One region of the Pseudoxanthomonas sp. GW2 genome, then DNA from elsewhere that is predicted to be linked to it. Evidence: predicted binding sites of a transcription regulator. Region 1 holds the regulator's gene; each other region holds the start of a gene.

Region 1 (3,820 bases):
CGAGATGCACCGCCTGACCGACGAGCGCCTGCGCGGCTCGCCGGTGCGGCTGGCGGCGATGGAACTGATGGAGGACTACGGCTTCGACGCCGGGATCACCCGCGACATCGTCCTGGAACTGCCGGCCGACACCCCGATGCACCGCGGCCGCGGCCTGATGCTGGGCCTGATCTCGCGGCGCCTGCCGGTGTGCCCGGTGGACCCGCTGGAGGCCGGCGGCGTGATCGCCCTGGTCGGCCCCACCGGCGCCGGCAAGACCACCACCATCGCCAAGCTGGCCGCCCGCTTCGTGGCCGAGCACGGCCCGCGCGACATCGCCCTGGTCACCACCGACACCTCCCGCATCGGCGGTCGCGAGCAGCTGTACGGCTACGGCCGCCAGCTGGGCATCGCGGTGCACGAGGCCGACAGCGACGCGGCCCTGATCCAGCTGCTGCAGCGCCTGCAGGACTACCGCCTGGTGCTGGTGGACACCGCCGGCCTCGGCCAGCGCGACCGCGCCCTGGCCAACCAGCTCAACTGGCTGCGCGCCGCACGCAACGTCAGCACCCTGCTGGTGCTGCCGGCCAACTCCCACTTCGCCGACCTGGACGAGGTCGTGCGCCGCTTCGGCCCGGCCCGCCCGCAGGGCGTGGTCCTGACCAAGGTCGACGAGACCGGGCGCCTGGGCAGCGCGTTGTCGGTGGTCGTGGACCACCAGCTGCCGCTGACCTGGGTGACCGACGGCCAGCGGGTCCCGGAGGACCTGCACCGGGCCAATGCCGCCAGCCTGGTGCTTCGCCTTGAAGATCTGCGCCGGGCTGCCGATAAGCCGAACATCCCGGAGGCCGACCATGCCGTCGCCTGAGTCCCGCCCCGCAACCCCGAGCCCCTTCCGCCCGACGATGAACCACGCACCGCTCGCCCCCGTCCGCAGCATCGCCATCACCGGCGGCAAGGGTGGCGTGGGCAAGACCAACCTGTCGGTCAACCTGGCCGCCTCGCTGGCGGCGCTGGGCAAGCGCACCCTGCTGCTGGACGCCGACCTGGGCCTGGCCAACGTCGACGTGCTGCTGGGCCTGTCCCCGCAGCACACCCTGGCCGACCTGGTCGCCGGCCGCTGCGAGCTGGAGGACGTGATCCTGGAAGGCCCCAACGGCATGCTGGTGGTGCCGGCCGCCTCCGGGCGCCGGCACATGGCCGAGCTGCAGCCAGCCCAGCACGTGGGACTTGTCAATGTTTTCAATGACCTGCAGCGTGATCTTGACATTCTGGTTGTAGACACCGCCGCCGGCATCACCGACAGCGTGCTGACCTTCTGCCAGGCCGCCCAGGACGCGGTGGTGGTGGTCTGCGACGAGCCGGCCTCGATCACCGACGCCTACGCCCTGATCAAGGTCCTGTCCCGCGAGCGCGGCGTGGACCGGGTCCAGGTGGTGGCCAACATGGTGCGCAGCCCGGCCGAGGGCCGCGGCCTGTACGACAAGCTGTCGCGGGTATGCGAGCGCTTCCTCGGTGACGTCTCTCTGAACTTCCTCGGCGCGGTGCCGCAGTGCGACTGGCTGCGCATGGCGGTGCAGCGCCAGCAGGCCGTCGCCACCGCCTACCCGGCCAGCCCCTCGGCCCGCGCCATCGCCGAGATCGCCCGCCGCGCGGCGCGCTGGCAGGCGCCGACCGCCCCGCGCGGCAACATCGAGTTCTTCGTCGACCGGATGATCCGGCAAGGCGCGGTCGCATGAATGCCGTGGCCGAATACCGCGCCGTGCGCGGCAGCAACGACGACGCCATCACCCGGCATGCCGACCTGGTGCGGCGCATCGCCCACCACCTGGCGGCGCGCCTGCCGGCCAGCGTCGAGGTCGACGACCTGATCCAGGCCGGCATGATCGGCCTGATCGAGGCCAGCCGCAGCTACGACCCCGACCAGGGCGCCTCGTTCGAGACCTACGCCTCGATCCGCATCCGCGGCGCGATGATCGACGAGATCCGGCGCGGCGACTGGGTGCCGCGCTCGGTGCACCGCCGCGCCCGCGACGCCGCCGCCGCGGTGCGCGAGATCGAGCAGGCCACCGGCCGCGCCGCCGCGCCGCAGGAAGTGGCGGCCAAGCTGGACATGCCACTGCCGGAGTACCTGCGCCTGCTGGAGGACGCCTCTCGCGGCCAGGTGCTGAGCCTGGACTCCCACGTGGAAGACCACGGCGACGTGCAGGTCAACAGCAACAGCCCCACCCCGCAGCAGCTGCTGGAGCGCAGCGATTTCGGCCGCGAGCTGGCGGCGGCCATCTCCAACCTGCCCGAGCGCGAACAGCTGGTGCTGTCGCTGTACTACGAGCAGGAGCTGAACCTGAAGGAGATCGGCGCGGTGCTCGGGGTCAGCGAGTCCCGGGTGTGCCAGATCCACGGCCAGGCCGTGCTGCGCCTGCGCGGCCGCCTGTCCCAGTACGAATCACGTGATGCCGGTCTGGACGACGACTGAGCACGCAACGCCAAACGGAGCACGAAGTGAACAAGAACATGCGGATCCTGATCGTGGACGACTTCTCGACGATGCGACGCATCGTCAAGAACCTGCTCAACGATCTGGGCTACAGCAACACCGCCGAGGCCGACGACGGCCACACCGCGCTGGCGGCCCTGCGCGCGCAGCCGTTCGACTTCGTCATCACCGACTGGAACATGCCGGGCATGACCGGCATCGAGCTGCTGCGCAGCATCCGCGCCGACCCCAAGCTCAAGACCCTGCCGGTGCTGATGGTCACCGCCGAGGCCAAGCGCGAGCAGATCCTGGAGGCCGCGCAGAACGGCGTGAACGGCTACATCATCAAGCCGTTCACCGCGCAGACCCTCGAGGAGAAGCTCAACAAGATCTTCGAACGGCTGGCGGCGACGGCATGAGCACCACCGCATCCCCCGAGCGTGCGGCGCTGGTCCAGCGCCTGCACGACGCCCTGGAAGCCCTGGACCGCGGCGACGAAAGCGCACTGCGCGCCGAGATCGACGCCCTGGCCGCCGCCCGCACCCGTCCGCTCGTGCAGGGCCTCGGCCGGCTGGCGCGCGAACTGAGCCAGGCCCTGGGCGAACTGCCGGAGGTCCCCGGCGCCGACGACCATGGCGTGGAGGGGGTCGAACTGGACGACGCCTGCGCGCGCCTGGACCACGTCATCGGCATGACCGAGCAGGCCACCCACCGCACCCTGGACCTGGCCGACGAATGCCGCGCCCTGGTCGAGGGCCTGCGCGCCGAAGGCGTGACCGACGGCCAGGACCAGGTGCTGGACCGCATCCGCCGCAACCTCACCGAGATCGCCCTGACCCAGAGCTACCAGGACCTGACCGGGCAGATCATCCGCCGCGTCGCCGGGATCGTGCGCCGCGTCCACGAAGGCTTCGGCGAACTGGGCCTGCCGCCGCGCGCCGAGCCGCGCGAGCCCGCGCTGGCGGGCCCCGCGGTGGCCGGGCTGGACACCCATGCAGTCAGCCAGAACGACGCCGACGCCCTGCTGTCGGAACTGGGGCTGTAAGCCATGAGCGGTGTGACGCCCGAAATCGCCGCGGACTTCATCGTCGAGGCCCAGGAGATCCTGGACCGGCTCGGCGAGCAGCTGGTGGAGCTGGAGCGCGCGCCCCAGGACAGCGAGCAGCTCAATGCGGTGTTCCGCGGCTTCCACACCCTCAAGGGCGGTGCCGGCTTCCTCGGCATCCAGCCGATGGTCGAGCTGTGCCACGCCGCCGAGGAAACCCTGGGCGCCGCCCGCTCCGGCACCGCCGAACTGGACCCGCTGCACTTCGACGCCGCCCAGCGCTCGCTGGACTGGTTGCAGGCCATGCTCGACGCGGTCGC
Region 2 (8,423 bases), on a different contig from region 1:
GACGATCGGCGGCAGCGGCTCGAACTCGGCGCGCAGGCCGTCGCGGCGGGCCTTGGCCAGGACCTCGCTCATCATCGTCGACAGATAGCGGTTGCCCGGCAGCACCTGGCGCAGGAATTCCTGCGCGCCGGCCACCGTGCGCTGCGGCGCGGCGCCGCCCTCGGCCGCGGCCGCGCCGGCGGCCGTGGCCAGCAGCGCCACCGCCAGTGCATACCCGTAATGACTCCTGCCCCGCATGCGTCTCCCCCCTGGTCGGCGTCCATGTGGCGCAACCATGCCACACGGCCGCCGCGGGGGTCATGCTGCGGCGCCGGCGCGCTCAGCCGCGCGGCACCCCGGCCTGGCCGCGCAGGGCCGCGGCATGGTGCGCCAGGTGCTCGCCGATGAAGCTGGCGATGAAGTAGTAGCTGTGGTCGTAGCCCGGATGCATGCGCAAGGTCAGCGGATGCCCTGCCGCCGCGGCCGCGGCCTGCAGCAGCTGCGGGCGCAGCTGGAGCTCGAGGAACTCGTCGTCCGCGCCCTGGTCCACCAGCAGCGGCAGCTTCTCCGCGGCGCCGCCCAGCAGCTCGCAGGCGTCCCACTGCTTCCAGGCCGCGTGGTCCGCGCCCAGGTAGGCGCCGAACGCCTTCTCGCCCCACGGCACCTGGCTGGGCGCGACGATCGGCGAGAACGCCGAGACGCTGCGGTAACGCCCGGGATTGCGCAGCGCGCAGACCAAGGCGCCGTGGCCGCCCATCGAATGGCCGCTGATGGCGCGTTCGCCGGTCACCGGGAACTGCGCCTCGACCAACGCCGGCAGCTCGTGCACCACGTAGTCGTGCATGCGGTAGTGGCGCGCCCAGGGCTCGCGGGTGGCGTTGAGGTAGAAGCCGGCGCCCTTGCCCAGGTCGTAGCCTTCGGCATCGGCCACGTCCTCGCCGCGCGGGCTGGTGTCCGGGCAGACGATGGCGATCCCGTGCTCGGCCGCGTAGCGCTGCGCGCCGGCCTTGGTGATGAAGTTCTGCTCGGTGCAGGTCAGGCCGGACAGCCAGTACAGCACCGGCACCCGGCGTTCGGCCGCCTGCGGCGGCAGGTAGATGGCGAAGCTCATCGTGCAGCCGAGCACGGACGACGCGTGGCGGTAGACGTCCTGCCAGCCTCCGAAGCAGGCGCGGTGTTCGATGCGTTCCATGGTTACCTCTCCTTATGCGTTCCGGTGCGGCGCGGCGGATGCGCCCTGCATGCGCGCCGATCCGAGGATGGTGTGGCCGCTTGCGCGCGGCACTTCGGCGGCCAGCGCGGCAGCGACGTCTTCGGCGGTGATGGCACGCAGCTGCCCCGGCAGCAGCGGACGCAACCAGCGGTCCAGGCGCGCGGCCAGGTGCTCGCCGCGGCGATGCGGCTGGCCCAGGCGGGCGCGGTCGCCCAGCAGCAGCGCCGGCCGCGCGACCACCAGTGCATCCAGCGGCAACGCGGCCAGCGCCTGCTCCAGTTCGCCCTTGGTGCGGTTGTAGAACACCGGCGACCGGGGATTGGCGCCCATCGCGCTGACCAGCCCGATGCGGCGCACGCCGGCCTCCAGCGCCGCGCGCGCCACCGCCAGGCTGGCGTCGAAGTCCACCGCCCGGAACGCCTCGCGCGTGCCGGCCACGGCAATGGTGGTGCCCAGTGCCAGGTAGGCCTCGCCGGCTGCCGGCAACGGCGGCAGGCGCGCGAAGTCGACCACGTGCAGCTGGAGCTTCGGGTGCCGCAGTTGCAGCGGGCGGCGGACCAGGGCGTGCACCGCGGCCACCTGCGGATCGGCGCACAGGCGCGCGAGCAGCGCGCGCCCGACCAGACCGCTGGCACCGGCCACCAGCGCGATCCTCGCGCCGGTGGCCATGGCATTGGCGCCCGCCGGCTGCATCGCTCAATAGTGGATGACGGTGCGGATCGACTTGCCCTCGTGCATCAGGTCGAAGGCCTCGTTGATCCGCTCCAGCGGCAGGGTGTGGGTGATGAAGGGCGCCAGCTCGATCTTGCCGGCCATCGCGTCCTCGACCATGCCCGGCAGCTGGCTGCGGCCCTTCACGCCACCGAAGGCGGTGCCCATCCACTTGCGGCCGGTCACCAGCTGGAACGGACGGGTGCTGATCTCCTTGCCCGCGCCGGCCACGCCGATGATCACGCTCTGGCCCCAGCCGCGGTGCGCGCATTCCAGCGCCGCGCGCATCACCTCGACGTTGCCGATGCACTCGAAGCTGTGGTCCACGCCCCAGCCGGTCATCTCCACGATCACCTGCTGGATGGGCTTGTCGTGGTCCTTCGGGTTGACGCACTCGGTGGCGCCCATCTGCCGCGCCAGTTCGAACTTGGCCGGGTTGGTGTCGATGGCGATGATGCGGCCGGCCTTGGCCTGCCGGGCGCCCTGGATCACCGCGAGGCCGATCGCGCCGAGGCCGAACACGGCCACCGAATCGCCTTCCTGCACCCTGGCGGTGTTGTGCACGGCGCCGATGCCGGTGGTCACGCCGCAGCCCAGCAGGCAGGTGTGTTCCGGGTTGGCCTGCGGGTTGACCTTGGCCAGCGAGACCTCGGCGACCACGGTGTACTCGGAGAAGGTCGAGCAACCCATGTAGTGGTAGATCGGCTGGCCGTTGTAGGAGAAGCGGGTGGTGCCGTCGGGCATCACGCCCTTGCCCTGGGTGGCGCGCACCGCCACGCACAGGTTGGTCTTGCCGCTCTTGCAGAACAGGCACTGCCCGCACTCGGCGGTGTACAGCGGGATGACGTGGTCGCCCGGCTTGACCGAGGTCACGCCCTCGCCCACCTCGACCACGATGCCGGCGCCCTCGTGGCCCAGCACCGCCGGGAACACGCCTTCCGGGTCCTCGCCGGAGAGGGTGAAGGCGTCGGTATGGCACAGCGCGGTATGGGTGATCTTCACCAGCACTTCGCCGGCCTTGGGCGGGGCGACGTCGATCTCGACGATCTGCAGCGGCTGGCCTGCGGCGAAGGCGACGGCGGCACGGGACTTCATGGGGAAACTCCTTTGGGACGGCGACGAACGGATCCGCCGGCGCTCCGGCGGAGGGGGAATCACTTGAGGTAGGAACGCACCAGCGCGGTCATCTCCGCGACCCGCGCCTGGCGCTGCTCGTCCGAGCCGGCGGCGTGGCCGAAGGTCTCGCGGATATGGGCCTCCATCACCTCGGACATCAGCCCGTTGACCGCGCCGCGGATGGCGGCGATCTGCTGCAGCACCGGGGCGCAGTCGGCGCCGGCCTCCAGCGCGCGCTCCAGCGCCTCGGCCTGGCCGCGGATGCGGCGCACGCGGGCCAGCACGCGCCGCTTTTCCTCGGGACTGTGGGGCATGGCCGGCCTCCTCTGATACTGGGGGATAGTATCAGCCAGGCCGCCGGCCGGCGAGCCGCCGCGGTGCTCAAGCCAGGCCACGTCCGGCCGATATGGCCCCCGGCACCCTGTCCCCCCAGAGCCGCCGGTCCACGATGCAGCGCACCATCCCCGTCCACCAGCTCCGCCCGGGCATGTACGTGCAGCGGGTCAACGGCGCCTGGCTCAAGCATCCGTTCTGGCGGACCTCGTTCCTCGCCACCGCGCGCGACATCGAGCGCCTGCAGGGCAGCGGGATCGAGACGGTGGACATCGACCCGGAGCGCAGCCTGCCGGAGGAAGACCCGGCCGAAGCGGCCGCGGAACCCGCCGCGGAACCCACGCCGCCTCCCGGCGCCGCCGGGACGACCGCCGGCGCGGAGGAAAATCCTGGCCCGCGCGGCGCGAGGGTGGCGCCGAAGGTCGACCTCGACGCCGAACTGACCCGGGCGCGCCGCATCTGCCAGGAGGGCCGCGAGGCGGTGGAGGCGATGTTCCAGGAAGTGCGCATGGGGCGCATGGTCGATGCCGCCTCGGTGCTGCCGCTGGCGCAGGAGATCTCCGCCTCGGTCGGCCGCCATCCCGGCGCGCTGATCGGCATCGCCCGGCTCAAGACCGCCGACGACTACACCTACCTGCACTCGGTGGCGGTCGGCGCGCTGATGTCCGCGCTTGCCCGCCAGCTGGGCCTGGACGAACAGGCCTGCCAGGCCGCCACCGTCGGCGGCCTGCTGCACGACCTGGGCAAGGCCTGCGTGCCGCTGGAGATCCTCAACAAGCCCGGGCGCCTGGAGCCGGAGGAGATGGAGGTCATGCGCACCCACCCGGAGCATGGCGCGCGCCTGCTGCGCGAGGGCGGCGAGCACGACGACCGGATCCTGCACATGGTGCTGCACCACCACGAGCGCATGGACGGCACCGGCTACCCGGCCGGCCTGGCGGCCGCGCAGCTGCCGCTGCTGACGCGGATGAGCGCGGTGTGCGACGTGTACGACGCGATCACCTCCAACCGCCCCTACAAGGAAGGCTGGGATCCGGCCGAGGCGCTGCGGCGGATGGCCTCGTGGAAGGGCCACTTCGACCCGGTCGTGCTCAAGGCCTTCATCGCCAGCCTCGGCATCTATCCGGCCGGCAGCCTGGTGCGGCTGTCCAGCGACCGCCTGGCGGTGGTGCTGGACCAGCGGCCGGGCGACCTCACCCGGCCGCTGGTGCGGGTGTTCTATTCGGCGCGGCTGCGCTCGCACCTGCTGCTCGCCGACGTGGACCTGTCGGCGCCCGGCTGCAGCGAGCGCATCACCGGGATCGAATCGCCCCGCGAATGGGGCTTCCGCGACCTGCACAAGCTGTGGGCGCCTTGACCGCCGCGCCCGCGCGCGGGCGTTCGCCAATGCGCAAGAAAGTGTTCCGCCAGGTTGCCTGAGCAACCTTCGCCGGATCGCTATAGTCGTTGCTCCCCCGACCGCCACACTGCATGGAGCAACCGTGAGCGATTCCCCCCGCCCACCATCCGTCCTCCCGTTCCTGTGCGGCGCGGCCGCGGCGCTGGCCTTCGCCGCCGGCAGCAACACGCTGCCCAGCCGCGCCCCCGTGCCGGCCACGCCGCTGCCGGCCCCGGCGCCGGCGCGCGGCCAGGCCGGCCGCTTCGATGGCGCGGACCTGTGCCTGCGCGAAGCCGCCGCCCTGCTCCCGGCCGATACCGCGTTCCCGGAGATCGCCTCCTACTTCGACCAGAACGGCAGCCTGCAGCTGTGCACGGTCGACTACCAGGACCCGGCCGATCCGCAGCGGCGGATCGGGCACCGTTTCGACGTGGCCGGCGGCCGCTTCGGCCAGCCGTATGCCGGCGTGCTTCCGGGCCGGCACGAGCCCGGCCTGGCCCTGCCCGCGCTAGATGCAGGCAGGTAAGCGCGGCGCGGGCCTCCACGGCCCGCCCCGCCTTCAGTAGGCGAATTCGGCGAACACCCGGTCGATGTCGCCCTGCCACGGGCCGTGGAACAGTTCGAGCTTGCGCTCGGCCGGGGTCAGCCCGGACTCGGCGATTTCCATCAGGGTGTCGAGGAAGCGCGATTCGTCGATGCCGTCGGCATTGCGCGCGGCGCGCCGGCGCAGGCCGGCGGCGGAGATCTCCAGCGCCGCCAGCGCCAGCTCGCGCACGGTGGCGCCGCGGAACGGCAGCTTCAGCGCGTGCCTGGGCACGCCGTAGCGCAGGGCGTGGCGCTCCTCGCCGGTGAAGTCCTTGACCAGGTCCCAGGCCGCGTCCAGCGCCGCGTCGTCGTACAGCAGGCCGACCCAGAACGCCGGCAGCGCGCACAGCCGCGCCCACGGGCCGCTGTCGGCGCCGCGCATCTCCAGGTACTTCTTCAGCCGCACCTCGGGGAAGGCGGTGGTCATGTGGTCGGACCAGTCGCGCAGGGTCGGCAGCTTGCCCGGCAGCGCCGGCAGGCGGCCTTGCATGAAGTCGCGGAAGCTCTGCCCGCTGGCGTCGACGTAGGTGCCGTCGCGGTAGCTGAAGTACATCGGCACGTCGAGCAGGTAGTCGACGTAGCGCTCGTAGCCGAAGCCGTCCTCGAACACGAAGTCGAGCATGCCGGTGCGGTCCGGGTCGGTGTCGGTCCAGATGTGCGAGCGGTAGCTGAGGAAGCCGTTGGGCCGGCCCTCGCTGAACGGCGAATCGGCGAACAGCGCGGTGGCCACCGGCTGCAGCGCCAGCGACACCCGGAACTTCTTCACCATGTCCGCCTCGGAGGCGAAGTCCAGGTTGACCTGCACGGTGCAGGTGCGGGTCATCATGTCCAGGCCGAGGCCGCCGACCTTCGGCATGTAGGCGCGCATGATCCGGTAGCGGCCCTTGGGCATCCACGGCATGTCCTCGCGCCGCCACTTCGGCTGGAAGCCCATGCCGAGGAAGCCCAGCTGCAGCTCGTCGGCGACCTGGCGCACCTCGTCCAGGTGGGTGCCCAGCTCGACGCAGGTCTGGTGGATGGTCTCCAGCGGTGCCCCGGACAGCTCCAGCTGCCCGGCCGGCTCCAGGGTCACCGAGGCGCCGTCGCGCACCAGCGCGATCACCCGCTCCGGCTGCCCGTCCACGCTCTCGCGCACCGGCTGCCAGCCGAACCGGGCCAGCCCGGCCAGCAGCGCCTCGATCCCGCGCTCGCCGTCGAACGCCGGCGGCCGCAGGTCGTCCAGGCGGAAGCCGAACTTCTCGTGCTCGGTGCCGATGCGCCAGTCCGCGCGCGGGCGTTCGCCGCCGGCCAGGTATTCCACCAGCTGGTGGCGGCCGGTGACCGGGGTGTCGGCGACGTGGCTGGGACTCGACAAGGCTGGCACTCGCGCGGGGGAACTGTAGGGACCCGGCGCTGGCCGGAACGGGTGCGAACTATAGCGTGCCGCGGCGCACACCGATGTCGTACCGGTGGGCGTGCAGCTTTCCATGGCCGGGCTGGACTGGCATAAGCTGCCGCTATGCCACAGCCCCCGCAGCGCCACAGCCGCCAGCCCGAACTGCACCGTACCGACCGGGTGGGCTGGTTGCGCGCGGCGGTGCTCGGGGCCAACGACGGCATCGTCTCGGTATCCGGCGTGGTGGTGGGCGTGGCCGCCAGCGGCGCGGCGCCAGGCGCGATCCTGACCGCCGGCATCGCCGCGACCGTGGCCGGGGCGATGTCGATGGCCGCCGGCGAGTACGTGTCCGTGCAATCGCAGGCCGATACCGAGCAGGCGGACATGGCGATCGAGCGGCGCGAGCTGCAGGAGGACCCGCAGGCCGAGCTGGAGGAGCTGGCGCGGATCTACCAAGCGCGCGGGCTGGAACCGGCGCTGGCGCGCCAGGTCGCCGAGCAGCTGACCGCGCACGACGCCCTGGCCGCGCACGCACGCGACGAACTGGGCATCAGCGAGAGCCTGCGCGCCCGCCCGGTGCAGGCGGCCGGGGCCTCGGCGGCGGCGTTCTGCGCCGGCGCGGCATTGTCGATCCTGGCCACGATCCTGGCGCCGCCGGCCAGCACCGGCCTGGTGGTCACCGCGACCACCCTGGTGGGCCTGCTGCTGTCCGGGGCCTGGGCCGCGCACATGGGCGGCGCGCCGCTGCTGCGCGGCGCCTTGCGCGTGGGGTTCTGGGGCGCGGCGGCGATGGCCGCGGCGCACCTGATCGGCGGGCTGTTCGACGTGCCGGTCTAGCCGGCGCAGTCCCGGCTCAGGCCAGTTCCAGCCAGCCGGCGACCACCGCGCGGGCTTCGTCCACGCCCTGCTTGCTCTCGCTGGAGAACGCTTGCACCCCGACCTGGCCGGCACCGGCCGCGGCCAGCTCGCGCCGAACCGCGGCCACCGCCTGCGCCTGCTGGCCACGGCCGAGCTTGTCGGCCTTGGTCAGCAGCGCGTGCGCGGGCAGGCCGCGGGCGATGGCGTAGTCGATCATCTGCCGGTCGTAGTCCTTGAGCGGATGGCGGATGTCCATCACCACCACCAGCCCGCGCAGGGCCTGGCGGCTGCGGAACCAGCCGTCGAGGAAGCGCTCCCAGTGCGCCTTCATCTCCATCGGCACCTTGGCGTAGCCGTAGCCGGGCAGGTCGACCAGGTAACGCTCCGGTGCGACCTCGAAATAGACCAGCTGCTGGGTGCGGCCGGGGGTCTTGGACACCCGGGCCAGGGCGTTCTGCCGGGTCAGGGCGTTGAGCGCGCTGGACTTGCCCGCGTTGGAGCGGCCGGCGAACGCCACTTCGAAGCCGCCATCCGGCGGCAGCTGCGCGGGCGTGTGCGCCGAGCCCAGGTAGCGGGCCTTCTCGAGGGGATTGGACATGGGCATAGGATCGCATGCCCGGCCCCGGGTCGGGGCCGGGCGCGGTCCGGGCGGGGGTTTCGTTGACCGTCGCTGCCCGGCGCGGGGATAATCCCGACGTTTCGCGGCCGTCCAGGCCGCGCCGAATCGGGTTCCCGGAGCTCTAGCATGCGCCACGCTCGCGTTATCGCCCTTGCCGGACTGGCCGTCGCGGTCACCGCCGTCGCCGCCTACGCTGCACAGACCACGGTGGTGCCGATCCCGGACAACGAGCCGGTGCAGGAACAGCCGCTGGAGG
Region 3 (8,423 bases), on a different contig from region 1:
CCTTTTCGTTGGCGTAGCGGTCCGGGGTGTTCGGCTTGTCCTGGTCGGCGGCCGGGCGCTTGTCGCGGGTGCTGTGGGTTTCGGGCGGGGCAGAGGGACGGGTCATCCGGATCTCCTGGGCTACTTGCGCGGGCTGGCCGCGGCGTCGGGCTGCGGCTCGGCGGCCGGGCGCGGCTTGCCATCGTGTTCGTGCGCGCTGCCGGGGGTCAGGTGGTGGTGGCGCGCCGCCTGCAGTTCCTGCGCGGTGACGTAGCCGTCGCCGTCGGCATCGTGCGCGGCGAAGTCCTCGGCGGTGCGCTGGCTGCCGGCGGTGAACTCGGCCAGCGACAGGCGGCCGTCGCCATCGATGTCGGTGCCGGGCAGGGCATCGGCCTGCCCCGGGAGGCCGGCGTGCGCCTCCTGCGGCGCCGTGGTGGCGGGTGGGTCGACGTCCTGGTCCTGGGCCAGGGCAGGACCGCAGCCGAGCACGCCGGCCAGGGCCAGGATGGCGGGCAAACGGGTTTTCATGGCTGTTCCTCGCGGCGTGGGCGGCATGGCCGGACCGCCATCTGCGCACGCCGGGCGTAAAGACGGGGGCGAGGAAACGTGAAGGCCGGCCTCAGGACGCCAGCGCCAGGGCGGCCACGTCGATGCCGGCCGCTGCCGCCGCGGCCGCGGCCTCTTCCAGCGCCCAGACCTCCACGCTTTCCGGCTCGCACAGGCCGAAGGTGCAGCTGGTGGCCACGTCGGCGGCATCGCGGCCACGCGCCACCGGCACCCGTGCCGGGCAGGCGCCGCCGGTGCGCGGATCGAACGCATGCCAGCGGCCGTCGAACCAGGCCTCGATCCAGGCGGGAAAGCGCGGTTCCGGGGTGGTGCCAGGCGGCGGATAGCCGGTGCAGTAGCGCGCCGGCACGCCCACGCCGCGGCACAGGGCGATGGCCACGTGGGCGAAGTCGCGGCACAGGCCCTGGCCGTCCTGCAGGGCGCGCAGCGCGCCGCGGGTGCAGTCGGCGGTCTCCGGGACGTAGTCGATCGAGCGCGCCACGTGCGCGCAGATCGCCTGCACCCGCACCCGGTCCGAGGGCAGGTCGCCGAAGCGGGCCTGGGCATGGCGCAGCAACGGGCGCACCTCGCAGTGGCGGCTGGGCTGCAGGAACGGCCCCAGGTCCTCCGGCGCCGGCGCCACCGCCGGGCGGAAGCTGCCGTCGCGCACCAACGCCTCGCCGCGCAGCACCAGCAGCCCGGCCGGCGCCAGAAGCCGGGTGCAGGTATTGCCGAAGCGGTCGCGGTAGCGGTGCAGCGGCACCTGCGGCGAAGTCCATGCCGTCGGCCCGGACAGCAGGCGGTGGGCCTCGCTGTCGGCCACGTCGAGCATCGCCACCATCGGGGTGGACTGGGCGAAGCGGTAGGCGATGCGGAAACCCAGCCGGAATGGCATCGGGGCGGCCCGAGGGGGAAGTGGTGCCATTGGGCCGGGCGCGCACGCAAGGGCGCGTGAAGCGGCGCGGGTGACGGCCGCTTCACGCACGCCGCGCCAAGGTCGCCGGATCTTCGCCAGGAGTTCCCATGCGCCACCAGCGACTACGCTTCGGCCGCGGTTTCCGCGTGCTGTTCGAACACCGTCGGGTGCAGGCGGCGCAGATGGTGCTGGCGCCGGGCGCCAGCGAGGGCGGGGAGGGCAATCGCCACCGCGGCGCCGACCAGTGGCTTTACGTGGTTTCCGGCAATGGCGTGGCGATCGTCGCCGGGCGCCGGCAGCGGCTGGCGCCCGGCAGCCTGCTGCTGGTTGAGCGCGGCGAGGAGCACGAGATCCGCAATACCGGCCGCACCCCGTTGCGCACGGTGAACTTCTACGCGCCGCCGGCGTACACCGGCGCCGGCAACGAGCGCCCGGCCGGACGCCCGCGCTGAGCCGTCAGTGCACCGCGACCACGCGGTTGCGGCCGTCCTGCTTGGCCCGGTACATGGCGCGGTCGGCGCGGTTGAGCAGGTGCTCGCGGTCCTCGCCCAGCTGGCGCACGGCCACGCCGGCGCTGAAGCGTACCTCGATGCGCCGGCCCTCGTGCAGCAGCGGGCGCGCCGCCAGGGTGCGCTGCAGGCGCTGCAGCAGCGCGGCGGCCTCCTCGAGGGTGGTGCGCGGCAGCACGACCACGAATTCCTCGCCGCCGTAGCGGGCCAGCAGGTCGTCCTTGCGCAGGCCTTCGCCCAGCACCTGCACCACGTGGCGCAGGGCGGCATCGCCGCCGGCATGGCCGAAGCTGCCGTTGAGCCGGCGGAACTCGTCCAGGTCCAGCACCGCCACCGCCAGCGGCCAACCCTCGCGCTCGGCCCGCGCCAGCAGCTGCGGGTACTGCTCCTCCAGGCCGCGGCGGTTGAGCGCGCCGGTCAGCGGGTCGCGGCTGGCCAGTTCGCCGATGTCGCGCAGCTGCGCTTCCAGCTCGCGCACGCGCGCCTCGGCCGCCTCCACGTCCGCCCGCGCGGCCTGCAACTGCTCGTGCGAGCGCAGCGCCTGTTCCTGCAGGCGGCGGGTGTCGTCGAGCACGTCCTCCAGGCGGTGGCCGAGGTCGGCGATGGTGCGCGCCTCGCGGATCGCCGCCAGGTGCGCCTGCAACCGGTCCTGGTACTCGCCGGCGCGGGCGGCCATGCCGTCCAGGCTCTCGACGAAGGACACCATCATCACCCGCATCGCGTCCTTGGACTGTTCGATGCCCTGGCGCAGCAGGCCCTGCTGGTAGGCCAGCTCGCGCAGGCCCTGGCGGGTGGCTTCCAGGGTCTGCAGGTCCGGGTCCTGGCCCAGCAGGCGGCGCACCGCGGCGACCTGGCCGCGCAACCAGCTGCCGTCGTCCAGCAGTTCGAACAGGTTTTCCAGCAGCAGATCGAACAGTTCCAGCAGCAGGCGCTGCTGTTCGGCGGCCTCGCCGGCGTGCACGCCGACCTGGTGGCACAGCTCGCGCACCCGGGTCGCCAGCGGCGACAGGTCCGCGCCGGGCGACCAGCGCTTGAGGTCGCCGGCCAGGGCGGTCGACTCGTCGGCCAGGGCCGGAAGCGGCCGCAGCAGCGAGGCCAGGGCCACGCCCACCGCCTGCCGCAGCAGGTCCCGCAGCTGCTCGGCCTCGGCCGCGGCCGGCGCATCCAGGGCGGCGGCGAAGTCGCGCAGGTACTTGTCCAGGAACTGGTGCAGCACGCGCGCGGCGGTGGCCCAGTCGGCGGCATCGGTAGCCGAGGCCAGGCGCCGGCCGAGGTCGCCCAGCTCGCCCGGCAGCGTGGCCATGCCGCGCGCGAACACGGGCAGCACGTTGCCGGCGTCGGGGACGACGCCGTCGCTGGGGACGGAGCGCACTGCGGACTGGCCGCTGGCGGCTCCGCGGTCTCGGAGGGACATGCGCATGGCTCTCGGGCGCGGAACCTGGCTGGAGGAACGCCTCGTTAGCGGCCGCCGGCGGCCGGGGTTTAGCCCGGGACGGACCTTTCCACGGGCGCTGGCGCCGGTTGTGCGAGGCTTGACGCCCCTACCCACGACAGGAGAACCCATGGATATCGGCATGGTCGGACTTGGCAGGATGGGCGGCAACATGGCCCTGCGCCTGGCCCGTGGCGGCCACCGGGTGGTCGGCTACGACCCCGGCGCCACCGCCCGCGGCGCGGCGCCGGAACTGGAAACCGTCGAATCGCTGCAGGCCCTGGTCGAGGCGCTGCCGGCCCCGCGCGCGGTGTGGCTGATGGTGCCGGCCGGCGCCCCGGTCGACTCCACGCTTGACCGCCTGCTGCCGCTGCTGCAGCCGGGCGACGTGGTGGTCGACGGCGGCAACTCCAACTACCGCGACAGCGAGCGCCGTGCCGCGCGCTGCCGCGACGCCGGCGTGCATTTCCTGGACTGCGGCACCAGCGGCGGCGTGTGGGGCCTGCAGGAAGGCTACAGCCTGATGGTCGGGGGCGAGGCCGAGGCGGTGGCGCTGCTGCGGCCGGTGCTGGAGACCCTGGCGCCGGCGCCGGACCGCGGCTGGGGCCACGTCGGGCCCAGCGGCGCGGGACACTTCACCAAGATGGTCCACAACGGCATCGAGTACGGGATGATGCAGGCCTACGCCGAAGGCTTCGCCATCATGCAGCGCAAGGAATCGATGGCGCTGGACCTGGCCCAGGTCGCCAGGATCTGGCAGCACGGCAGCGTGGTGCGTTCCTGGCTGCTGGACCTGGCGACCGATGCGCTGGAGCGCAACCCGACCCTGGAGGGCATCGCCCCCTACGTGTCCGATTCGGGCGAAGGGCGCTGGACCGTGGCCGAGGCGATCGACCTGGACGTGTCGGCGCCGGTGATCACCCTGTCGCTGCTGGAGCGGCTGCGCTCGCGCGAGAACGATTCCTACGCCGACAAGCTGCTGGCGGCGTTGCGCCAGGGCTTCGGCGGGCACGGCATCCGCCCGGGCTGAGCCGCGCTCAGCCGGAGTATTCGAAGGCCACCTCGCGGCGGCCGGCATCGCTGCGTTGCGCCGCCTCGATCAGCGCCATCGCCAGCAGCGCGCTCTCGGCGGTCACCGGCGGCAGGCCGCCGTGCAGGATGGCGTCGCGCACGCCGGCGTAGTACGCCGGCCAGTTGCCGGGCAGCGCCGGCGCGGCCGCGTCCTCGGCGACCGAGCCGTCGGCGCCCACCCGCAGCAGACTGCCCGGGCGTGGGTCGCGTCCCCACCCGCCGTGGCTGGGACGCAGGCCGGCGCGCAATGCGTCCTCCTGCGGATCCAGGCCGTGCTTGATCCAGCTGCCGGCGCTGCCGTGCACGGCGAAGCGCAGGCCGTGGCCGGGCACCAGCGAGCCGCCATGCAGCAGCACCCGCAGGCGTGGATAGCGCAGCTGTACGTGGAAGTAGTCCACCGCGGTGGCGCCGTGGCGCTGCATGCCCAGGTCGGCGGTCACCGCCAGCGGCGGGCCGAACAGCTGCAGCGCCTGGTCGGCCAGGTGCGGGCCGAGGTCGTACCACAGTCCGGCGCCGGGGCCGGCGCGGTCGCGCCAGCGGTCCGGCACCTGCGGGCGGAAGCGGTCGAAGTGCGAGTGCAGCTCGGCCACCTCGCCCAGCGCGCCGGCGTCGAGCAGGGCGCGCAGGGTGAGGAAGTCCGCGTCCCAGCGCCGGTTGTGGAACACCGACAGCACCTTGCCGGCCTGGCGTGCGGCTTCCGCCACCGCGCGGGCCTCGTCCAGGTGCAGGGCGAACGGCTTGTCCACCACCACATGCTTGCCCGCCTGCAGTGCGGCGCGCGCGATCGGCGCGTGGCTGTCGTTGGGCGTGGCCACCACCACCAGGTCCACGGCCTGGTCCTCCAGCACTTCGGCCACCTGCGCGCAAACCCGCGCCTGCGGATGGTCGGCGGCAATCTCCGCGGTGCGACTGGACACCACGCTGTGCAGGCGCAATCCGGGCGTGGCCGCGACCAGCGGCGCGTGGAACACGCGGCCAGCCAGTCCGTAGCCGACCAGGGCGACGTTCAGGACATCCGGGCTCATGGAAGAGATTCCAGCGGCAATGCGCCGATTAGACGTGCGCATGGCCGCCATCGCAACTGGTTCAGGCGCTTGAACCAATCACGAATCCATCGCGCGCGGTTCACCCGTGCTGGACGCTGCCCTGGCGGAGACTGGCCGCCCATTCGCCAAGGAGCCAGACCCATGCGCAAGAACGCCACCGTGCTCGCCGCCACCTTTGCCGCCCTGCTGTTCTCCGGTGCCGCCATGGCCGGCGACAACGATCCGCAGAAGAAGAAGGCCGCCGACGCCGATTCCAGCCAGCCGGTGTCCGACACCTGGATCACCACCAAGGTCAAGTCCAGCCTGCTGGCCGACAGCGACGTGTCCGGCACCAAGATCGAGGTCGACACCGTCGACGGCGTGGTCTACCTGACCGGCACCGTCGGCAGCCAGGCCCAGGCCGACGAGGCCAAGCGCATCGCCGGCGAGATCGACGGCGTGGCCAAGGTCGACACCAGCCGCCTGAAGGTCGACGCCCAGGCCTCGCGCTGATCGGCCTGCTGTTTTTTGCGGCACCCGTCACGGGTTGCCGCCGCGGCGCGGGGCCACGGCCCCGCGCCCTTCTTTTGTCCGCGGCACGGCGCGTGCCGCGGACAGCGAGCGTCAAGGGGCCGCGGTGGCCGCTCCGCTAGAATCGCCGCACCCCCGCACTGCCCGCACCGATGCCGACCACCCTTCCCGCCGACCCGCGGGTCGAATCCCTGATCCCGCGCATGACGCTGGAGGAAAAGGCAGGCCAGCTCGGCGTGTTCGCCGACATGGTCCGCCCCTTCGCGCCGGACGTGAATCCCGAGACCAACGTGCGCAATGCCACCGAAGTGCTGGAGCAGGTGCGCGCCGGCCGCGTCGGCACCCTGTTCAACGGCGTCGGCGCCGAGGCCGGGCGCGAGATCCAGCGCGTGGCGGTGGAGGAGAGCCGGCTGGGTATTCCGGTGCTGCTGGCCGCGGACGTGATCCACGGCATGCGCACCGTGTTCCCGATCCCGCTGGGCGAGGCCGCCAGCTTCGAGCCGGACCTGGCCGAGCGTACCGCCCGCGCCACCGCCATCGAGGCCACCGCCGCCGGCATCCACTGGACCTACGCGCCGGCGGTGGACATCGCCCGCGACCAGCGCTGGGGCCGAGGCGCCGAGGGCGCCGGCGAGGACGTGTACCTGGGCCGCCGCTTCGCCGCCGCGCGCGTGCGCGGTTTCCAGGGCCCGGACCTGCGCGCGCACGATTCGTTGCTGGCCACGGCCAAGCACTTCGTGGCCTACGGTGCGGTGAGCGCGGGCCTGGACTACAACTTCGTCGAGATCGCCGAAGGCACCCTGCGCGACGTCCACCTGCCGCCGTTCAAGGCAGCGGTCGACGCCGGCGCGCTGGCGGTGATGACCGCCTTCAACGACATCAACGGCATCCCGGCCAGCGCCAACCACGCGCTGCTGACCGGAGTGCTGCGCGGGGAATGGGCGTTCGCCGGCGTGGTCGTGTCCGACTACACCGCCGACATGGAGCTGATCGCGCACGGCTATGCCGCCGACGAGCGCCACGCCACCGAGCTGGCGTTCTCCGCCGGCATGGACCTGAGCATGCAGAGCGGCTTCTACGCCGCGCACCTGCCGGCGCTGGTGGAATCGGGCCGCATCCCGATGGAGAAGCTGGACGCGGCGGTGCGCCGGGTGCTGTCGCTGAAGGCGGCAATCGGCCTGTTCGACGACCCCTACCGTTCGCTGGACCCGGCGCGCGAGGCCGATGCCTCCTGGCGCGAGGCGCACGAGGCGCTGGCGCGCGACGCCGCGCGCCGCTCGATGGTGCTGCTGAAGAACGAGGGCGGGCTGCTGCCGTTGCGCCGCGACGCGCGCATCGCCCTCATCGGCCCGTTCGCGCGCGACCTGGACAACATCGAAGGCTGCTGGACCCTGTTCGGCGACCGCAGCCGTTACGTCAGCCTGGAAGCCGGCCTGCGCGCGGCGCTGCCGGACGGCGGCGCGCGCCTGCGGGTGGTGGATGGCTGCGGGCTGGAGGCGCCATTGCAGGGCGGCATCGAGGCCGCGGTCGCGGCCGCGCGCGAGGCCAACGTGGTCGTGCTGGCGGTGGGCGAGCCGCAGCGCTACAGCGGCGAGGCGCAGTCGCGCACCCAGATCGTGCTGCCGCCGGCGCAGCAGGCGCTGGCCGAGGCGGTGGCGGCCACCGGCACGCCGGTGGTGGTGCTGCTGCGCAACGGCCGCGCGCTGGCGCTGCAGGGCGCGGTGCGCGACGCGCAGGCGATCCTGGTCACCTGGTTCCTGGGCAGCCAGACCGGGCACGCGGTGGCCGACGTGCTGTTCGGCGACTACGGCCCTTCCGGGCGCCTGCCGGTGAGTTTCCCGCACGATTCGGGGCAGCAGCCGTACTTCTACAACCACCCGCGCACCGGCCGTCCGGAACTGCCGGACATGAAGGAGTTCAAGGCGCGTTGGCGCGAGCACCCGCACCAGGCGCTTTATCCCTTCGGCCATGGCCTGACCTACGGCCAGGTCGAGTACGGGCCGACCACGGTGGAATCCCCCGCGGTGGCCTGGGACGGCGAGGCGGTGTTGCGCGCGACGGTGCGCAACAGCGGCACGCGCGCGGTCGAGGAGGTGGTGCAGCTGTACGTGCACGACCGCGTCGCCAGCCGCGTGCGCCCGGTGCGGGAACTGAAGGGTTTCGCGAAGCTGGCGCTGCAGCCGGGCGAAGCACGCGAGGTGGAATTCCGGCTGTCGCGCGCGGACCTGGCATTCACCCGCGCCGACGGCACGCAGGGTGCCGAGCCGGGCTGGTTCGACGCCTGGATCGCGCCTTCGGCGGTGGCCGGCGAACCTGCCGCGTTCGAACTGCTGCCGCCGCAGGGCTGACGCGCGGACGCCACGCCGGTGGCCGGCGTGGCGTCCCTGGACGAGGTATCGGGCAGGCGCCGCGAA
Region 4 (8,423 bases), on a different contig from region 1:
ACCACCCGCGTCTCCGGCACCTTCTCGAGGATCCCGCTGAGGGCCTCCAGGCCGGTGCGCCCTGGCAGGGACAGGTCGAGCAGGACCAGGTCGGGGCGGTGGATCGCGGCCAGGTCGATGGCCTGGTCGGCGTTGGCCGCTTCGGCGACCACGTCCACCCCTTCGAAGGTCTGCAGCAGGCGGCTGAGGCCCGCACGGACCAGGGTGTGGTCGTCAACGATCAGAACTCGCACGGCCTGCTGCCGATCCCCGGGAAAATTCCTGCCACCTTAGCCCATGGGCGTGGGCTTTTGTAGCCATCCGCGACCGCGTTCGCGGTTCAAGCCTAGCGGCGGCGGGCGTCGGCGACCTGGCGGCGGTGCATGCGGAACAGGTGGCGGCCCATGGCCTCCTCCAGTCCCGGGGGCAGGGCGGGGAAGCGCAGCCAGACCCAGCTGGCCTGCGGCCCGCGTGCGGCGGCGCTGACGATCACCGGCAGCTCGACGTCGTCGGGCAGCCAGTCGGCCGGCTGCAGGCGCACGCTGCCGGCCGAGTCCGGCTCCGGCAGGGCGGCGTCGGCCGCCAGCTGCAGGCGCAGCCCGCGCACCGACCAGCGCAGCGGCGTGGGCGGCAACGGCGGATTGGCCTGGCGCACCAGCCGCCCCAGCAGCACCAGTACCAGGTCCAGCTTGGCGTCAAGGCGCTGCGCCAGCAGTGGCAGTTCGCCGCGCTTTTCCTCGGCGTTGTCCTCGGTGCGCAGGTCCTCGACCTGGGCCAGGCCGAGCAGCAGGGCCTCGGCCTGGGCGGTGCGGGCGGGTACGCCGGCCAGGAAGCAGGCCGGCAGGACCGCGTCGCAGGCCAGCACGTCGCCGAACAGGCCGTGTTCGGCGGCCTGGGCATGGGCGGGCCAGGAAGCGTTCATGCGCTGCCTCCGGTCAGGGGGCCGTCGTCGGACAGCATCAGGTGCTGGAGCTGGAGCAGGCCGCGCAGCGTCTGCAACGGCGCCTGCGGGCCCAGCGATTCGATGAGTTCGCGCAGCCGTGTCTCGTGCCCGGCCAGGACCGCGTCGGCGGCGCCGTAGTCGCCCCTGTCCAAGGCCTGGCGCAACGAGGTGAGGTCGTGGAGCAGGGCGGCGAGGCTGGCGGGCATCGTCAGGTCCCGGCGTAGGCGTGCACGGCGCGGTTGGCCTGGCGCTCGCGCCGCATCAGCCCGAGCAGCTCGTCCTGGCGGGCGCGCATCGCGGTGATGACCGCCTGCTGGCGCTGCTGCAGGTCCAGGATCCCCTCGCGCATCGCCGACGCGCCGGGAAGCGCGCAGAACTCGCGGATCGCGCGATCGTAGGCGTCCAGCATCGGCGGCATGGCCTCGATCTCGCCGCGCCCGAGCGCGGCGCCGATCTCGTCCATGGCCCGGTGCAGCCCGGCCAGCCGCGCGGCCGGGCTCATGAGGCCACCGCGGAACGCTGCGCGCGCGGGATGGAATTCCAGGCCGACTCGACCTCGCCCAGCAGGTCCAGCGATTCGGCCAGGGCGGAGCGGTCGTTGTGCAGGTTGGCCTCGGTCAGGCGGCGCACGATGTAGTCGTACAGCGACGACAGGTTGGCCGCCAGCTGGCCACCGGCCTCGTGGTCGAGCGAACCGTTGAGGTGGCCGATGATCGCGCAGGCCTCGCCGATCGCCTTGCCCTTGCGGGCGACATCGCCCTGCTCCAGACAGGCCTGCGCGCGACGGATGCGCTGGCTCGCACCTTCGAACAGCAGCGCGATCAGCTGGTGCGGATCGGCCTCGGCCACGCGGGCGGAGATCTCGGTCCGGCGGTACTGGTCGGCGAAGCTGTGTTTGGAGGCGTACATGATTTGTTCCTCGGTATTGCAGCCTTGCATCTCCTCCAGCGGGGGAGTCGGGGCAGGGCCTGCAGTCCTTATCGACCGGATGGCGTCGCCGCTTTAACCCGACTTGCCGCTGGACAGCAGGTCGTTGAGAGAGCTGGCACTGCCCTGGAGCTGCATGATCATGGTTTCCATGGCAGTGAACTGGGATGTGTACAGGGTGGCCAGGCGTTCCATCCGCACGTCCAGCGTGTCCAGCTGCTCTTCCAGCTGCTTGAGCTGCTTGTTCAGGCCTTCGGTCCGCGCGACCAGCGTTCCTCCGGCGGTGTCCAGGTGGACCTTGAGGAAATCCTGCATGGGCGTGGCATAGGCCGACTCCTTCCCGAACAGGCGCTCCAGCGCCGCCGGGTCCGCGGCATGCGCCTTGTCGAAGGCGTCAGCGCTGAAGCTCATGGTGCCCTCCTTGGAAACCGTGATTCCAAGCGCCTTGAGCTCCAGCATGTTCCCGCTGAACTGGCCACGCAGCTGGGATTGCAGGTTTCTGACCAGGGCGTCGCCGGTGAGCGGCGATGCGCTGCGGGTATTGGCATCGTAGGAGCTGGTGCTCTTCAGCGTGGACATCGTGCTGTTGTAGGCACTGACGTAACCCGCCAGTGCCGTCTTGATGGCGCCGGTGTCGCTGTTGACCGACAGGGTGTGCTGCTTGCCCTCGGAAGCCGAGGCCAGGTTCAAGGTCACGCCCGGGACCAGGCCCTCGACCGTATTGCTGCTGGATACGCGCTCGAAGCCGTCTACCCGTACCAGTGCATCCTGCGCGGGCGTCTTCTCGTGCAGTCCGCCGCCCTCGGAGCTGGTCAGCGCGAGCAGGCTGCCGTCGTCGTTCGTGGCACTGATGGTCAGCGCGCCGGCGCTGCCGGTATTGGTGGCACTGAAGACCAGATGCTCGCCGTCGTCCGCCTTCACCACGCTTGCGACCACGTTCTTCCCGCCGGCCGCGCGGTTCACCGCCGCTGCGATGTCGCTGAGGGTGTGGGTTTCCTCCACATCCACCCGCAGCGGCGCTTCGCCGCCGAAGTCGATCTCCAGGGTGCCGGCACCCACCGTCGCCCCGGGCTCATACCCGGCGGAGGCAAGCTTCTGGGCGGTTGCCAGGCGCACGACTTCGACGCTGTAGCTTCCCGGAACCGCCTTGTCGCTGGCAGTGGCCGTGAAGCCGGCGTCGGTCGGGACGGCGGCCTTGAAGGCCGCGGTGCCGGCGCTCCCGACCACCTTCTGCAGCGCGCCTTGCAGGGCGCTGAGCGCGCTCTTGACCTGTCCTACCGCCGAGAGCTTTGCGCTGGCTGTCGTGCTTGCCGCGGTGATGCGTTTTTCCGTGGGCAGACGGGTCGCCGTCACCAGCTGCGAAACCAGGGACGCGATGTCGAGCCCTGATCCTCCGGTGGAAATCGATGCCATGGTTGCTCCGTGCGGATGTCGGTGGCGTACCTGGGGTTATCGGCTGCCCCGGAACGCGCTTTAGCGCCGGGTCGATGCAAGCTCCGTGCCGACAGGAGCGGATGCAAAAAAGGCCCCTCGTGAGAGGGGCCTTTCCGGTCGGGTCCGGCGGGCCTTACTGGAGCAGGCTCAGCACGCTCTGCGGGACCGACTTGGCCTGGGCCAGCATGGCCGTGCCGGCCTGCTGCAGGATCTGGTTGCGGGTCAGTTCCGCGGTCTCCTTGGCGTAGTCGGTGTCCTGGATGCGGCTGCGGGAAGCCGAAAGGTTCTCCGCGCTGGTATTCAGGTTCGCCACCACCGAGGTGAAGCGATTCTGGATGGCGCCGAGGTCGGCACGGGTGCTGTTGATCGCCTGCAGGGCATTGTCGACGATCGACAGGGCCTGTTGGGCGCCAAGAACGGTATCGATCTTGATGTTTTCAGCGTGGACGGTTTCGATGTCCGCCGCGTCGGCCGGCACGAAGGGGTCGAGGGGCGTCGCGGTGCCCCAGCCAGTCTCCGCATCTTCGTCGGGAGCCGCAGCGCTCAGCTTCACGGAATCGGCATCTAGCGTCACACCGTCCTTGACTGAAGTGAGGCTCAGGCTCCCGTCCTCGGCGACGCTCGCGAAGATGCCCGACTCGCCGATCTTCGCATTCATTGCACTTGCAATTTGCTTCGCCGCTTCTTTGGTATCGGTGCCCTTTTTGATCACGACCTCAATCTCAGCTTCACCAACGGTCCCAGTGACCTTCACGTCGTTGGCGCTTGCGTCGATTTCGCTCAGATCCTGAGTGCCACTGGCAAAGCTTGAGCCGCCCAGCGACTTGATCCTCGCGTCCACTACCTTATCGATCGCAATTGCTTGGCCGGAGTTAGCGCCGACCTGGAACAGTTGGCCGGAGAAGCTGCCGTCCAGCAGCTTGGTGCCGTTGAAATCCGAATGCTTTGCAACGCGATCGATTTCCGACAGAAGCTGCTTTACTTCAGAATTCAGCGCCGCACGATCCGTATCGGAGTTGGTGGCGTTGGCCGACTGCACGGCCAGCTCGCGGATGCGCTGCAGGTTGTTGCCGATCTCGGTCAGCGCGCCTTCGGCGGTCTGCGCCAGCGAGATGCCGTCATTGGCATTGCGGGCAGCGACTTCCAGGCCGCGGATCTGGGTGGTGAAGCGCTGGCTGATCGCCAGGCCGGCCGCGTCGTCCTTGGCGCTGTTGATGCGCAGGCCCGAGGACAGGCGCTGGATGGTCGTCGCCATGCTCGCGCTGCTGGTGCTCAGGTTGCGCTGCGCGTTGAGCGACATCACGTTGGTGTTGATGACTTGTGCCATTTTGAGTCTCCTCTAAGCGATTCATCCCGGCGGACAGGACTGCGTAAGCCTTGGCCGGACCTCCGCAGGGGGGTCATCAATCTGACCGGTGCCGCTGCTGTATTCATTAACGGCGGCAGGGTTCGAAGCTTTAGCGCCGCGCCGGGATTTTTTTCTTATGCGCCATGAACTTGCATGGCCCCAAAGGGCTTCTTTCCGGGCGCGTCCGGCTACGGTATCGATTAACGGCAGCGGCTTCCCCGGCTTTAGGGGGAGGAGCGAAAAAGAAAAACGGCGCGGTTGCCCGCGCCGTTCCGTTTCCAGGGCAGGAGGCCCGCGCGCGCTCAGCGCAGCAGGTTGAACAGCGATAGCCCCTGCATGCGGGTGAACACGGTCTGTGCGGTTTGCAAGGCGGTGCTCTCCAGCTGGAAGCGGGTGATCGCGTCGGCGTAGTCCAGGTCGCGCATGCCCGAGAGGGTGATCTTGAGCGTCACCGCGTTTGCCTCGCGCAGCGCGGCCGAGTCCTCGATCAGCGCCATTTGCGCGCCGCCGGAAGCCCGCACGTCGATCATCGCCTCCGCGGCGCGCGCGATGTCGCGCATCGAGGACTGCAATGCGTTGCGGCGGGCCGCGCGGTCCGCCCCGGTCACCACCGGCGCTTCCAGCGCATCCACCAGCTGCTGCACCGTGGCGAACACATCGCGCGTCCCGGACGGACCGATCTGCAGTTCGTCGCCGTCCGCGGGCTGCCCGCTGATCGAAACGCGCAGGCCACCGAACTCGATGTCCGTCTTCGTCGTCCAGGTCCCCGCGGCGACCGCGTTGCCATTGGCGTCGAACACCTCGTAGCCGTCGTCGCCGGTGAAACGGATCGTGTAGCTCTCGCCGTTCCAGCCGCCGGCGCTGCTGCGGCTGAAGCTCTCCAGCACGCCGGTGCCGGTGTTGGAGGCGGCCATGCCCGCGTCCAGCACGCCGTCGCCAGTGCGGATGCGCATGAACACCTCGCTGCCCGGCAGCGTGTCCTGCACGAAGGTGCCGGGCGCGATCTCGACCTGGCGCTGGGTCTGGTCGCCGTTGTAGGCCACGCCGCCGGCGACGCGGGTGAACGGCGCGACGTCGTCGGCCGCGCCGCCGAACAGGTAGCGGCCGGTGCCATCGTCGCTGTTGGCCAGGCTGATCAGGTTGTCGCGGATCGCGCGCAGCTCGGCGGCGATGGACTTGCGGTCATCGTCCGAAAGCGTGTCGGTGTTGGCCTGAACCGCCAGCTCGTTGATGCGGATCATGTCGTCGCCGATCAGCGCGAGGACGTTCTCCTGCAGGCCCAGGCGGTGGTTCACGGTGTTGGCGTTGAGCCCGAACCGCTCCAGTTCGGCCAGCGAGCGGTCCAGGCCCACGGCGGCGCCCACGCCGACCGGGTCGTCCTTGGCGGTGATGTTTTTCTGCCCGGTCGCGACCTGCTGCTGCAGCTGCGAGAGCTTCTTCTGCCGCGCCAGCATGGTGGCCAGCGACAGGTCGTACATCAGGCTGGTGGAGATGCGCGAATTCATCGGCGGACGGCGCTCAGGATGGACTGGAACAGGTTGTCGGCGGTGGAGATGATCTGCGCGGCGGCCTGGTAGGCCTGCTGCAGGCGCAGCATGTTGGCCGCCTCCTCGTCGAGGTTGACGCCGGCCACCGCGTCGCGCGCGGCCCTGGCGTCGTCGTGGATCACCTGCTGCGCGTCGGCCGCGTACTCGGCCTGGCGCGCGGCCGAGCCGACCATGGTGGTGAGGCCGCCGACCGCGCCGTTGAGGCTGATGGTGCCGCCGCTGACCACGCGCGCGTCGTCCAGGTTGGCCAGGCGGGTGGCATTGCCGTTGTCGCCGCTGCCGGGTGCCGCGCGCGAGATGGTGAACTGGTCGCCGGCCGCCGGGATGCCGTCGAGCACCACGCTCCAGCCGTTGGCGCTGATGCGCTGGCCCGGGGTGAAGGCGAACGGGCCGGCGCCGTCGATGGTGTACTGCCCGGCGTCGAGGAACTCGATGACCGCGTCCTGCAGCAGGGCGGGATCGGAGGCGTCCTCCACGCGCAGGCCCGACAGCGCACCGCTGCCCACGTTGGACAGCGCGGCGTTGCCACGCACCGGCGTGGCGGCGGCAATGCGCGACGGATCGGAGATCGCCACCGAGAGGCCACCCGGCGCGCGCGCGGTCGGCTGCACCAGGAAGCGGTCGCCGATCGCGGCGGTGCCGGAAACCTGCAGCGAGATGCCGGCGACCACGAACGGGTCAGCCGCGGTGCCGCTGCCGGTCATCGGCAAGGCCTCGCCGGTGTCGGCGCGCATCGCGATCCAGCCGGTATCGCCCAGGCGCAGCACCAGGTTCTGGCCGTCGAGCGCGGACACGTCGGCGACCTGGGCCTGGAGGGTGGCGCCGCCGCCGTTGCCGGCGTGCGCGTTGACCTGCGGCGCCGGCACGTCGAAGAAGGCGCCGCCCAGGTTGCCGTACAGGTCCATGCCCGCGGCGTGGCCCTGGTTGAAGGTGGTCGCCATCGCCACCGCGATCCGGCCCAGCTCGGCGGCTGCCGGGTCCAGCACGGTGTTGCGGAACTCCAGCAGGCCGCCCATCCGGCCGCCCAGCACGCGCTGGTCCAGCACGGTCCGAGAACCGCCGCCGTCCAGCGCCAGCTGCAGGCGCTCGGGACGGTAGGGATCGGCCACGGTGGTCAGCTTCGAGGCCTGCACGCCCACCACCAGGGGCTGGCCACCGGCGGTGAACACGTTGATCGCGCCGCCGTCCTGCATGACCGCGGTACCGCCGGTGTAGCCGACCAGTTCGGCCACCAGCTGGTCGCGGCGATCCAGCAGGTCGGGCGCGGCCTTGCTGGCGTCCGAGCCGACCTCGCCGTTGATGCGGGCGATCTCCGCGGCCAGGCGGCTGATCTCGCTGGCGCCGGCCAGCAGGCTGTTGTTGATCTCCGAATCCAGCGAGGCGATGTGGCCGTCGAGCTGGCGGAAGCGGGTGGCCAGGGCGTTGGCCTCGGCCAGCACGTTCTGGCGCTCGGCGGTGGCGGCGGCGTTGGAGGACAGCGCGCTGACCGAGTCGAAGAAGTTGGACCAGGCGCCGGCGAGGTTGGTGGCGCTGTCGGAAAACAGCGCGTCCAGGCGCGAAGTCAGGGCGGAAAGCTGCTGCAGGCGCGCCAGTTCACCACCGCTGTCGAGCAGGCGAGAGGTCGCCAGCTCGTCGGCCATGCGCCGGATGTCGGCGACCTTGGTGCCGCTGCCGACGTAGCCGTAGCCGTAGTCGATCGGCGTGCGCGTGGCGAAGTCGACGCGCTGCCGGGTATAGCCCTCGGTGTTGACGTTGGCGACGTTGTGGCTGACCGTCGAAAGCGCCCGCTGGAACGCGAGCAGGGCGCCGGTGCCGGTGGACAGGACGGACATCGCTTATCTCCTGGTGAAGCCGGCCACGTCGGCCGCGGCCAGCGCGCCGCCGGCCGCGCGCGCGGCCACGCCGGCGATCGCCTGCATGGCGCGGTTGACGGTCGGGCCATTGGCGATGGCGGTGATCTTGGCCGCGTAACCCGGATCGGTGGCATAGCCGGCGTTCTGCAGCGCCTGGGCGAAGCGGCGGACGTCGCCGCCGGCCTGCAGCGCCTTCTGGTAGCGCGGGTTGTTCTTCAGCAAGCGCACGTAGTCGGCGAAGCTCTCGGCCGGGGAGGCGTAGGCACGGAACTGCGCGGTCTCGGTGCGGCGCACGCCGCCGGCGTATTCGTGGGTGCGGGTGGTGGCGCGCTCGCCGCTCCAGCCGTTGGCCTTGATGCCGAACAGGTTGTTGGCGCTGCCGCCGCCATCGC

What was found. Region 1 encodes FliA, which starts transcription of late flagellar genes. Its sites were predicted from a motif close to TAAAGTTTNNCNNNCNNNGGCCGATAA; they were not measured.
Region 2: a site for FliA is predicted at 3,401-3,427, ahead of B351_RS0110590 (HD-GYP domain-containing protein). Genes of this name have one in related genera too.
Region 3: a site for FliA is predicted at 3,409-3,435, ahead of B351_RS0101075 (GGDEF domain-containing protein). Genes of this name have one in related genera too.
Region 4: a site for FliA is predicted at 4,717-4,743, ahead of B351_RS0109995 (flagellin). Genes of this name have one in related genera too.

What each region holds. Positions count from the first base shown of each region.
Region 1 covers NZ_ALIP01000067.1:38-3,857, reverse strand. Annotated here, with positions in the region: partial or broken gene flhF (flagellar biosynthesis protein FlhF) at 1-847, shown strand, start outside; gene B351_RS0104735 (P-loop NTPase) at 885-1,718, shown strand; gene B351_RS0104730 (RNA polymerase sigma factor FliA) at 1,715-2,455, shown strand; gene cheY (chemotaxis response regulator CheY) at 2,482-2,874, shown strand; gene B351_RS0104720 (protein phosphatase CheZ) at 2,871-3,500, shown strand; partial or broken gene B351_RS16230 (Hpt domain-containing protein) at 3,504-3,820, shown strand, end outside.
Region 2 covers NZ_ALIP01000124.1:9,386-17,808, reverse strand. Annotated here, with positions in the region: gene B351_RS0110615 (hypothetical protein) at 1-237, opposite strand, end outside; gene fghA (S-formylglutathione hydrolase) at 320-1,171, opposite strand; gene B351_RS0110605 (NAD(P)H-binding protein) at 1,184-1,885, opposite strand; gene B351_RS0110600 (S-(hydroxymethyl)glutathione dehydrogenase/class III alcohol dehydrogenase) at 1,889-2,998, opposite strand; gene frmR (formaldehyde-responsive transcriptional repressor FrmR) at 3,058-3,333, opposite strand; gene B351_RS0110590 (HD-GYP domain-containing protein) at 3,468-4,709, shown strand; gene B351_RS0110585 (hypothetical protein) at 4,834-5,256, shown strand; gene B351_RS0110580 (glutamate--cysteine ligase) at 5,290-6,669, opposite strand; gene B351_RS0110575 (VIT family protein) at 6,814-7,527, shown strand; gene yihA (ribosome biogenesis GTP-binding protein YihA/YsxC) at 7,544-8,146, opposite strand; gene B351_RS0110565 (cytochrome c) at 8,294-8,423, shown strand, end outside.
Region 3 covers NZ_ALIP01000015.1:1,273-9,695, forward strand. Annotated here, with positions in the region: gene B351_RS0101055 (hypothetical protein) at 1-106, opposite strand, end outside; gene B351_RS15975 (hypothetical protein) at 121-507, opposite strand; gene B351_RS0101065 (transglutaminase family protein) at 599-1,420, opposite strand; gene B351_RS0101070 (cupin domain-containing protein) at 1,549-1,893, shown strand; gene B351_RS0101075 (GGDEF domain-containing protein) at 1,898-3,322, opposite strand; gene gnd (phosphogluconate dehydrogenase (NAD(+)-dependent, decarboxylating)) at 3,513-4,412, shown strand; gene B351_RS0101085 (oxidoreductase) at 4,420-5,478, opposite strand; gene B351_RS0101090 (BON domain-containing protein) at 5,641-5,991, shown strand; gene B351_RS0101095 (glycoside hydrolase family 3 N-terminal domain-containing protein) at 6,213-8,357, shown strand.
Region 4 covers NZ_ALIP01000120.1:9,601-18,023, forward strand. Annotated here, with positions in the region: gene B351_RS0109965 (response regulator transcription factor) at 1-233, opposite strand, end outside; gene B351_RS0109970 (PilZ domain-containing protein) at 326-901, opposite strand; gene B351_RS0109975 (hypothetical protein) at 898-1,128, opposite strand; gene B351_RS0109980 (hypothetical protein) at 1,131-1,424, opposite strand; gene fliS (flagellar export chaperone FliS) at 1,421-1,831, opposite strand; gene fliD (flagellar filament capping protein FliD) at 1,925-3,262, opposite strand; gene B351_RS0109995 (flagellin) at 3,417-4,610, opposite strand; gene flgL (flagellar hook-associated protein FlgL) at 4,934-6,136, opposite strand; gene flgK (flagellar hook-associated protein FlgK) at 6,133-8,010, opposite strand; gene flgJ (flagellar assembly peptidoglycan hydrolase FlgJ) at 8,014-8,423, opposite strand, start outside.